3 regions of the Microbacterium sp. F01 genome follow, and region 1 is predicted to be linked to each of the others. Evidence: riboswitches for the same ligand, from Rfam matches in the RefSeq annotation. Region 1 holds a riboswitch; each other region holds the start of a gene.
The links. Region 1 has a riboswitch for thiamine pyrophosphate ahead of thiC (phosphomethylpyrimidine synthase ThiC). Riboswitches for the same ligand answer to the same signal wherever they lie in the genome.
Positions count from the first base shown of each region.

Region 2: another riboswitch for thiamine pyrophosphate. It lies ahead of ACVN90_RS18735 (ECF transporter S component); the one in region 1 lies ahead of thiC (phosphomethylpyrimidine synthase ThiC).
Region 3: another riboswitch for thiamine pyrophosphate. It lies ahead of thiM (hydroxyethylthiazole kinase); the one in region 1 lies ahead of thiC (phosphomethylpyrimidine synthase ThiC).

Region 1 covers NZ_CM149592.1:291,002-294,269, reverse strand. The annotation lists gene thiE (thiamine phosphate synthase) at 1-268, shown strand, start outside; gene thiC (phosphomethylpyrimidine synthase ThiC) at 327-2,060, opposite strand; TPP riboswitch at 2,059-2,167, opposite strand; partial or broken gene ACVN90_RS01340 (alpha/beta hydrolase) at 2,304-2,597, shown strand; gene ACVN90_RS01335 (alpha/beta hydrolase fold domain-containing protein) at 2,690-3,220, shown strand.
Region 2 covers NZ_CM149592.1:4,093,674-4,096,941, forward strand. The annotation lists gene ACVN90_RS18730 (ABC transporter ATP-binding protein) at 1-500, opposite strand, end outside; gene ACVN90_RS18735 (ECF transporter S component) at 502-1,146, opposite strand; TPP riboswitch at 1,139-1,248, opposite strand; gene ACVN90_RS18740 (D-alanyl-D-alanine carboxypeptidase family protein) at 1,286-2,917, shown strand; gene ACVN90_RS18745 (RbsD/FucU domain-containing protein) at 2,935-3,081, opposite strand; gene ACVN90_RS18750 (aldo/keto reductase) at 3,095-3,268, opposite strand, start outside.
Region 3 covers NZ_CM149592.1:3,085,096-3,088,363, forward strand. The annotation lists gene ACVN90_RS14190 (DNA polymerase III subunit gamma and tau) at 1-1,071, opposite strand, end outside; TPP riboswitch at 1,202-1,296, shown strand; gene thiM (hydroxyethylthiazole kinase) at 1,287-2,105, shown strand; gene thiE (thiamine phosphate synthase) at 2,102-2,773, shown strand; gene ACVN90_RS14205 (bifunctional hydroxymethylpyrimidine kinase/phosphomethylpyrimidine kinase) at 2,773-3,268, shown strand, end outside.

The DNA of each region.
Region 1 (3,268 bases):
CTGCGTCGGACCGGTCTGGGCGACCCCGACCAAGCCCGGTCGCGCCGCCGTCGGAACCGAACTCGTCCGCTATGCGGCGAGCACCGGCACGACGCGGCCGTGGTTCGCCATCGGCGGCATCGACCTGTCGAACATCGAGGAGGTCGTGGCAGCGGGTGCCCAGCGCGTGGTCGTCGTCCGGGCGATCACCGAGTCCGACGACCCCGCCGACAGTGCGCGGCGACTCCGGGCCGCCCTCCCGGCGGTGGTGCCGGTGGGGGCCTCCTGAACTCTCGGCGCCCCGCTCGGCCGAACCTTCGTCGTTCGGGTGAGCCATCTGCCGCCGCCTACGGCTCGCGCAGCGCCGGCACAGGAAGATAGACCCTCCCGCCGGATTCCCGGAACTCCGCCGACTTCTCCGCCATCCCGGTCGTGCGCGCAGACTCGCCGACGAGCCCGAACTGGTCGCGGATGTCCTGCGAGATCCGCATCGAGCAGAACTTCGGTCCGCACATCGAGCAGAAGTGCGCTGTCTTCGCCGGCTCCGCCGGCAGCGTCTCGTCGTGGAAGGCCTCCGCAGTGACCGGGTCGAGCGACAGCGCGAACTGGTCCCGCCACCGGAACTCGAACCGCGCCCTCGACAGCGCGTCGTCCCGCGCCTGCGCCCCCGGGTGCCCCTTCGCGAGGTCGGCAGCGTGCGCCGCGATCTTGTAGCTGATGACCCCGGTCTTCACGTCGTCCCGGTTCGGCAGCCCGAGGTGCTCCTTCGGAGTGACGTAGCAGAGCATCGCGGTGCCGTAGCGTGCGATCTCGGTCGCGCCGATCGCCGAGGTGATGTGGTCGTAGCCGGGGGCGATATCGGTCACGAGAGGGCCGAGCGTGTAGAACGGGGCGCCGTCGCACAGGTCCTGCTGGCGCTCGACGTTCTCGCGCACGAGGTGGAACGGCACGTGCCCGGGGCCCTCCACCATCACCTGCACGTCGTACTCCCACGCCCGCTTCGTCAGCTCGGCGAGCGTGTCGAGCTCCGCGAACTGCGCCGCGTCGTTGGCGTCCGCGATCGACCCGGGCCGCAGCCCGTCTCCCAGCGAGAATGCGACGTCGTACCGCGCGAAGATCTCGCACAGCTCGTCGAAGTGGGTGTAGAGGAAGTTCTCCTGGTGGTGGGCCAGGCACCAGCCGGCCATGATCGAGCCACCGCGCGAGACGATCCCCGTCACCCGCTCTGCTGTCAGCGGCACGTACCGCAATAGCACGCCGGCGTGGACGGTCATGTAGTCCACGCCCTGCTCGCACTGCTCGATGACGGTGTCGCGGTACACCTCCCACGTGAGCGCCGACGCGTCGCCGTTCACCTTCTCCAGCGCCTGGTAGATCGGCACCGTGCCGATCGGCACCGGCGAATTGCGCACGATCCACTCGCGCGTGGTGTGGATGTCATCCCCGGTCGACAGGTCCATGACGGTGTCGGCGCCCCAGGTCGTCGCCCACTGCAGCTTCGACACCTCGTCCGCGATCGAACTCGTCACCGCGGAGTTGCCGATGTTGGCATTGATCTTCACCAGGAACGCCTTGCCGATGATCATCGGCTCCGACTCCGGGTGGTTCACGTTGTTCGGGATGATCGCCCGTCCGGCCGCCACCTCGGAACGGACCAGCTCCACGTCGCAGTTCTCCCGCAGCGCGACGAACCGCATCTCCGGGGTGACCACGCCCGCGCGGGCGTAGTGCATCTGCGTGACTCTGCGCCCGGGCTTCGCCCGGCGCGGGCGGCGCTTCTCGCCTTTCCATTCGACGGATGCTGCGCCCCGCCGCACTGCGGAACGGCCGTCGTCGTGCAGATCGCGGTCGCGACCCGCGTATTCATCGGTGTCGTCGCGGGCGGCGATCCATTGCTCACGCAGCGGCTCGAGCCCCCGCACCGGGTCACTGCCAGGCCCCTGGGTGCGGTACACGATCACGGGTGCGTTGACCGAACCATCCGGCGACACGTTGAGCGAGATCTGGTCGACCGGCACGCGGATGTCGTGTTCGGTGTCGTGCAGGTGCGCGAGAACGCGCGATGAATGGACGGACTCCATGGAGGCGACTCCTACTTCCTTCGCCGGCATTACCCGGACAGGTTCGAACGGTCGCAGGCCGCGTCAGCCCGATCTCAGCCCTTGCGAGGGCACCCGTGTGGATAGCGCAACGCTACCGCACCTTCCGGCGCCGCCCCGCCCTCAGCGGCGCGGCGCGACCGGGAGCCGTACTGGACAATCTTGTCCGGTCAGGCTCTACGATGAAGCGGCGGGTCGACGCAGACCCGCGAGAACGGAGCAGGCATGGACATCTCGGCAGTGGATCCGGCACTGCGTGAGGCGACCGCGAAGGCACCGACCGTCGATCTCGAGAACAGCGCGGTGCGCTGGCTCGCAGCGACCGCGTCGTCGCTCATTCCCGGCAAGCGCGTGGACGGCGTGGAGCGCCGCACGCTCCGCCACGACGGCGTGAAGCTGCGGGTCTACACTCCTGCCCGGCCATCCGGAGCGGGGCTGCTGTGGATCCACGGCGGCGGGCTCGTGCTGGGCGCCGCCGCGATGGACGACGTGCACTGCGGCGAGACGGCGCGCGACACCGGGGTCACGATCGTCTCGGTCGACTACCGCCTCGCGCCGAAGCATCCGTTCCCCGCGCAGCGATCGACGACTGCTTCACCGGATGGCAGTGGATGCGCGCCAACGCGGAGGCTCTCGGCCTCGACACCGGGCGCCTCGCGATCGGCGGGCAGAGCGCCGGCGGCGGGCTCGCCGCAAGCCTCGTCCAGCGGGCGATCGACGCGGGCGACCCCGTCGCTGCACAGTGGCTGTTCTGCCCGATGCTCGACGACCGCACGGCCGCGGACCGCGGCCACGACGCCGCCGACCACTTCATCTGGAGCAACCGCTCGAACCGTGTCGGCTGGTCGTCGTATCTCGGCGCGGGCGTCGGGGCGCAGTCGCTCCCCCCGTACGCGGCGCCGGCACGCCGCGAAGACCTCAGCGATATGCCGCCGACCTGGATGTACACCTCCGACATCGAGCTGTTCCATGACGAGGACATCGAGTACGCGAACCGGCTCCGAGCGGCAGGCGCGGATGTCACCGTCGAGGTGGTCGGCGGTGCGCCGCACGGGTTCGAGGCGTGGGCATCCGACCACCCGATGGCGCGCAAGCTCTTCGCGACCGCCCGCGCCTGGCTCGAGGAGCGCCTCGAGCGCTGAGCGTCCTGGCCGGATTACTTGTCGGACGATTCGACATTGCGGTAAGAC
Region 2 (3,268 bases), 760 kb from region 1:
AGCAGCAGCACGCCGGGCCGCATCGCGAGCACGCCGGCGAGCGAGAGCCGCTGCTTCTGCCCGCCCGAGAGCGCCTTCGTCGCACGGGCGAGGGGCACATCGAGCCCGACGGCGTCGAGTGCCTCGGCCACGCGGGAGGGGATCTCGGATGCCGGAACGCCGAGGTTCTCGCAGCCGAACGCCACGTCGTCGCCGACCTTCGACAGCACAACGCCGGCGTCGGGGTCCTGCAGCACGAGCCCGACGCGGCCGCGGTGGGCTTCGGCCCGCTCGCCGTCGATGAGGAGCGAGCCGGTCTCGTCGCCCTCGTCGGCGCCGCCGAGGAGGCCCGCCATCCCGGCGAGGAGCGTGGACTTGCCCGCGCCCGATGCTCCGAGCAGGAGCACGCGCTGACCGGGCTCGATCGTGAACGAGACGTCGTGGACGGCTGGCGCCCGCCGCCCGCCGTAGCGCCAGCCCCAGCCCGCCGCCGTGATGCGTGCCGGGTGGGTCGCCCTCACGTCAGACCTCGCGGCGCGCTTCGCGTCCGACCGCGAAGCGGTTGAGGGCGCCGGTAGCGGCGAGCCCGCGCACGGCGAACCAGCCGACGACGCCCGCGAGAAGGGCGCCCGAGACCGCCAGCGACACCAGGTAGATGACGTTGAACTCGAGGGTCTTGAGGATGTTCGGCGAGCTGCCGTAGAACAGCTCGAACACCCAGGCGCCGACCGCGGCGCCGACACCGGCGAGCATCGCGACGGGCAGCGTGAAGCGACGGTAGAGGAAGATCGCGAAGACGAGTTCCGCGCCGAGGCCCTGTACGAGGCCCGAGAAGAGCGTCGAGACGCCCCACACGTTGCCGATGAGCATCGAGACCAGCGCGGCGATCACCTCGACCAGCAGTGCCGCACCGGGCTTGCGGATGACGAGGCCGCCGATCACGCCGCCGATGAGCCAGATGCCGACGGCGATGCCGCCGAGGCCGGGGGTGAGGCCGTCCATCGCGACGAACCAGGTGCCGCCGACGGTGTTCCAGAGCCAGAAGACGAGGCCGATCGCGACACCGAGCACGGCCGCGACGACGATGTCGACGACCCGCCAGCGGAGGCTGCGCGGGGGCTGCGAGTGGTCCGCGAGGGGGGTGGATGCGGACGTGGACGCGTGCATATGAGCTCCTCCCTGCGCCGGCATGATCCGGATCAGGTTCGACGGTCGAAGCGTGGGTCGCTTCCTCTCAGCCCGGCTCACCGGACTCCCGTGGTTGTGGCGACGAGTATACCGCCGCTTCAGCGGGTATTTTGGGTGGGTGACATCGGACGACACCCCGGCACCCACGCGTCGCGCGCGACGCGTGCAGACCGGTGCCGTCTCGACGCCGGCGTCCGACGATGCCCCGGACGGCGGCATCCTCACGATCCAGACGGGTGAGACAGACACCGTCTACCCGCCGACGAGCACAGCTCCGGTGGACGTGACCGCTGTCGCGCCGACGATCGCGACCGTGCCCGTCGCCGATGTGCCCACGGTCGCGACGTGGAACCCGACGGACCCGGTCGACCCGTCCGACGTCGACCTCACCGCCGCCCCCACCGTCGCCGGCAGTCGCACCGCGCTGGCCTGGGTCGACGAAACCGTCGTCGAACACGGCGCAGCACCGGCCGACCTGTCGGCCGCGGCGACACCGTACGTGGCGGTCGACGCCGATCTCCTCTCCGACGCCCCGCGACGCTCCCCGTTCCGCGCCGCCGTCGTGGTGCCCACGCTTGCGATCGCGGCCGTGGTCGGCGCGTACGCGGCGACGACCCTGCTGTGGCCGCTGCACGCGGTCGCGCCCACCGTGACAGCGATGGAGGTGCAGCCGATCGCGGCGCCCGCCGCGGCGCCCGCATGGCCGGGTCAGGGAAGCGCCGCCGAGGCCGTCGCCGGCATCCCGGGAACGCTGGCCTCCACGGCCGACCCCGCCGCCATCGCGAGCATCACCAAGCTCGTGACCGCGCTGGTCGTGCTCGAGGAGATGCCGCTCGCCGTCGGCGAGCAGGGGCCGGAGTACCGCTTCACGTCCGCCGACCGCTCGCGCTACTGGCAGTACCGCGCAGGCGGCGAGTCCGCGCTCGACGTCCCGGTGGGCGGCTCGCTCACCGAGTACCAGATGCTCGAGGGCATGCTGATCGGCTCGGCGAACAACTACGCCGACCGCCTGGCGCAGGGCATCTGGCCGTCCGACGCCGTGTACGCCTCCGCCGCCAACGCCTGGCTGACCGCGCACGGCGTCCCCGGGATCACGGTCCGCGAGCCCACCGGCATGGACCCGCGCAACGCCGCGAGCCCCGAAGCCCTGGTGACGCTCGCGCAGAAGGCCCTGGCCCACCCCGTCATCGCCGAGATCGTCGCGAAGCAGTCCGTCGACCTCCCCGGCGCCGGACACGTCGAGAACACGAACGGCCTCCTCGCCGATCCGGGCGTCGTGGGGCTCAAGACGGGAACGCTCGACGCCTGGAATCTGCTGTCTGCCAAGGACGTCACGATCGGCGACAAGACCGTGCGCCTCTACGCCTCGGTGCTCGGACAGCCGGACGACGAGGCACGCCTCGCCGCCTCCCGCGCGCTGTACGCGCAGATGGAGGCGGAGCTGCAGCCCAAGCCCTCGGTGACGGCGAGCACTGTGGCCGGCCAGGTCGATACGCTGTGGGGCGACAAGGTCGACATCGTCACGTCGGGCGACGCGTCGGTCATCCTCTGGAACGGCGGCAGCGGCACGGTGGCGACCACGTACAGCCTGGGCGACAGCCGCGGCGCCGGCGATGTCGTCGGCTCTCTCAGCGTGACCGGACCGCTCGACACCGCCACCGTCGACCTGACGCTCGCGGCGGAGATCACCGAGCCGTCGCCGTGGTGGCGCCTCACGCACCCGCTGGATCTCTTCGGTCTCAACGGCTGAGGAACCGCCGAGCGCGCTCAGGCGGACGGGTGCCCGACGACGCGTGCACCGATGGCCCACGCCGGGAAGTGCGCGTCGGCGATCACGACCGCGTCGGAGTGCCCCATGCGGTCCAGGTGGAGCAGCAGCTCCCCGGTCAGCAGCGGGTTGATGCCCTCGAGCATGAGGATCCCTTCGTCAGCGGATGAGGCCTGCGGCGGCCAGATCGTCCCACAGTGCTGGCGGGATGTCGATCGCCATGAGCTCCGCGTTCCGGCGCAGCTGCTCGGGGCGACTGCTGCCGACGACGACCGAACGCACGGCGGCGTCGCGGAGCGGGAACTGCACCGCCGCAGCCGGCAGCGGCACGTC
Region 3 (3,268 bases), 1.8 Mb from region 1:
CAGCTCGAGCTGCAGGCGCGGCGAAGTGGCGCCGGTCATGTCGTCGAGGGTCGCGATGACGAGGTCGGCGATGTGCGACAGCCGCGACGGACCGAACGCGTCGGCCTGACGCTGCATGCGCGCGAGGTCGTCGGCCGAGACTCCGCGCAGCACCGCCGCCGCGCCCTGGCCGGTCGCCGACACCACGATGAGGTCGCGCAGACGCTCGAGCAGGTCGTCGACGAAGCGGCGCGGGTCTTGCCCGGTCTGCACCACGCGGTCGACGGCGGCGAACGCGGCCGACGCGTCGGAGGCGGCGAAGGCGTCGATCACCTCGTCGAGCAGCTCGGCGTGCGTGTAGCCGAGCAGCGCGACCGCGCGGGCGTAGGTGACCTTCGCGTCTTCCGAGCCGGCGATCAGCTGGTCGAGCAACGACAGCGTGTCTCGCGGCGACCCGCCGCCCGCGCGCACGACGAGCGGTAGCACGCCCTGCTCGACGTCGACGCCCTCCTGCGCGCACAGCTGCTCGACGTACTCGAGCATGGCCGCCGGGGGCACGAGACGGAACGGGTAGTGGTGCGTGCGCGAGCGGATGGTGCCGATGACCTTCTCGGGCTCGGTCGTCGCGAAGATGAACTTGACGTGGTCGGGCGGCTCTTCCACGAGCTTGAGCAGGGCGTTGAATCCCTGCGGGGTGACCATGTGCGCCTCGTCGAGGATGAAGATCTTGAAGCGGTCGCGGGCCGGTGCGAACACCGCGCGCTCGCGCAGATCACGGGCGTCGTCGACGCCGTTGTGGCTCGCCGCGTCGATCTCGACGACGTCGAGCGACCCGCCGCCGCCGCGACCGAGCTCGACGCAGCTGTCGCAGGTGCCGCATGGGGTGTCGGTCGGGCCCTGCGCGCAGTTGAGGCAGCGCGCGAGAATGCGGGCGGACGTGGTCTTTCCGCACCCGCGGGGGCCCGAGAACAGGTACGCATGACCGACCCGGTCGCCGCGCAGCGCGGTCATGAGCGGCTCGGTGACCTGCGACTGCCCGATCATCTCGCCGAACGACTCGGGCCGGTAACGGCGGTACAGGGCGGTGGTCACTCCCCCAGCCTACGGCGTGGGGCCGACATCGCGACCGTGCTTCGGGCAGGCTCCCGGCCGGGACGGCAGTCGCACCGGGCCGACGCCGACACAGGGCGTCGGCACGTCGAGATCGCCTGCTAGATTGCTCCGCAGTGACACGGGGTGCCCGCACAGCGGGCTGAGAACACACCCGTCGAACCTGATCTCGATCATGCGAGCGAAGGGATGTCGCGATGAACGCGCGCACCGAAGCACACCTGTCCGCCCTCTCCCCCGCCGCCGCGCTGACGGCGCTGCGGGAGGCCTCACCGCTGGTGCAGTGCATCACGAACGCGGTGGTGACGAACTACACCGCGAATGCGCTCCTGGCGGTGGGCGCCGCCCCCGCGATGTGCGACATCCCGGGCGAAGCCGGCCTCTTCGCCGGGGTCGCCGACGGGGTGCTCGTCAACCTCGGCACGCCCGCCGCCGAGCAGCGCGATGCCGCCCGCGAGGCGGTGCGTGCCGGCACACCGTGGGTGCTCGACCCCGTCGCCGTCGGTGTCCTCCCCGTGCGCACGGCCCTCGCCGCCGAACTGCTCGAGCACCGTCCCGCCATCGTCCGCGGCAACGCCTCCGAGATCCTCGCCGTCGCCGGTGAGGGCGGCGGCGGGCGCGGAGTCGACGCGACGGACGGAACGGATGCTGCGGCCGGCGCCGCGCGATCGCTGGCGCTGCGCACCCGCGGCGTGGTGGCCGTGTCGGGCCCGGTCGATCTCGTCACCGACGGCGAGCGTGTCGTTCGGATCGCGGGCGGGGACGCGCTCCTCACCCGCATCACCGGCGGCGGCTGCTCGCTCGGCGCGGTGATGGCCGCGCTCGTCGGTGTCTGCGCTCCGTTCGAGGCGGCGGTCGCGGCATCCGTCCTCTATGCGGTCGCATCGGAACGGGCCGCCGCCCGCGCAGATGGACCGGGCTCGTTCGCCGTCGCGTTCCTGGATGCGCTCGACGCCGTGGCCGCTCAGCCGGCCGAGCTCGACGCGCGCCTCGCCGACGTGCTGGCGATCCGATGACCCGGCCCGGAGCACGCCTCGCGCTGCACCTCGTGACCGACGACCGGCTGCCGTTCGACCGGCTGCTCGCGGTGGTCGACGCCGCGGCGGGCGCGAGCGTCGACGTCGTGCAGCTACGGGCCAAGTCGGTGACCGCTCGTGAGCTCATCCGGCAGGCGACCGCGCTGTCGGAGGTCATCGACCGCCGCTGCCTGCTGCTCATCAACGACCGCGTCGACGTCGCGGTGGCGGCACGGGAGGCCGGAGCCCGCGTCGACGGCGTCCACCTCGGCCAGGGCGACCTGCCGCCCGAGACCGCGCGCCGCCTCCTCGGGGCGCACGCCGTGATCGGATGGACCGCGAACTCCGCGGAGCACCGGGCTGCGGCATCCTCGCCCCGCAACTGCACGATCGACTACCTCGGCGTGGGCGTGATCCGCCCGACGTCGACGAAGCCCGACCATCCGCCGGCGCTCGGCGTGGACGGCTTCGCGGCGTTCGCGGCCGGTACGGACCTGCCGTGCGTCGCGATCGGCGGCGTGGTCGAGCCGGACGTCGCGGCGCTCCGCGACGCCGGGGCGGCCGGCATCGCCGTGGTGTCGGCGATCTGCGGGGCGAACGATCCCGCCGCTGCGGCGCGCGCGCTGCGCAGCGCCGCCGATGCCCCCTCCCTCGAGGGGGTCGCGTGATGACCGACACCACGCTGGCTGTGCCCGCCCCGATCACGGCTCGAGCGACAGCGATCCCGCGCGTGCTCAGCATCGCGGGCACCGACCCGACCGGCGGCGCGGGGGTGCAGGCCGACCTCAAATCGATCGGCGCGCTCGGCGGCTACGGCATGGCCGTGGTCACCGCGCTCGTGGCGCAGAACACCCGCGGCGTGCGCGAGGTGCATGTTCCGCCGACCGCGTTCCTCGCCGCGCAGCTCGACGCCGTATCGGACGACGTCGAGATCGACGCGGTGAAGATCGGGATGCTGCAATCCGACGAGATCATCGGCACCGTGCGCGCGTGGCTCGGCCGGGTGCGCCCGCCGATCGTCGTGCTCGACCCCGTCATGGTCGCGACGAGCGGCGATCGGCTGCTGGACCCCGCGGCAGAGGAGGCGCTGCGCGAGCTCGCCGGCGAGGTCGACCTCATCACGCCGAACCTCGCGGAACTCGCGGTTCTCACTCGGCGCGCTC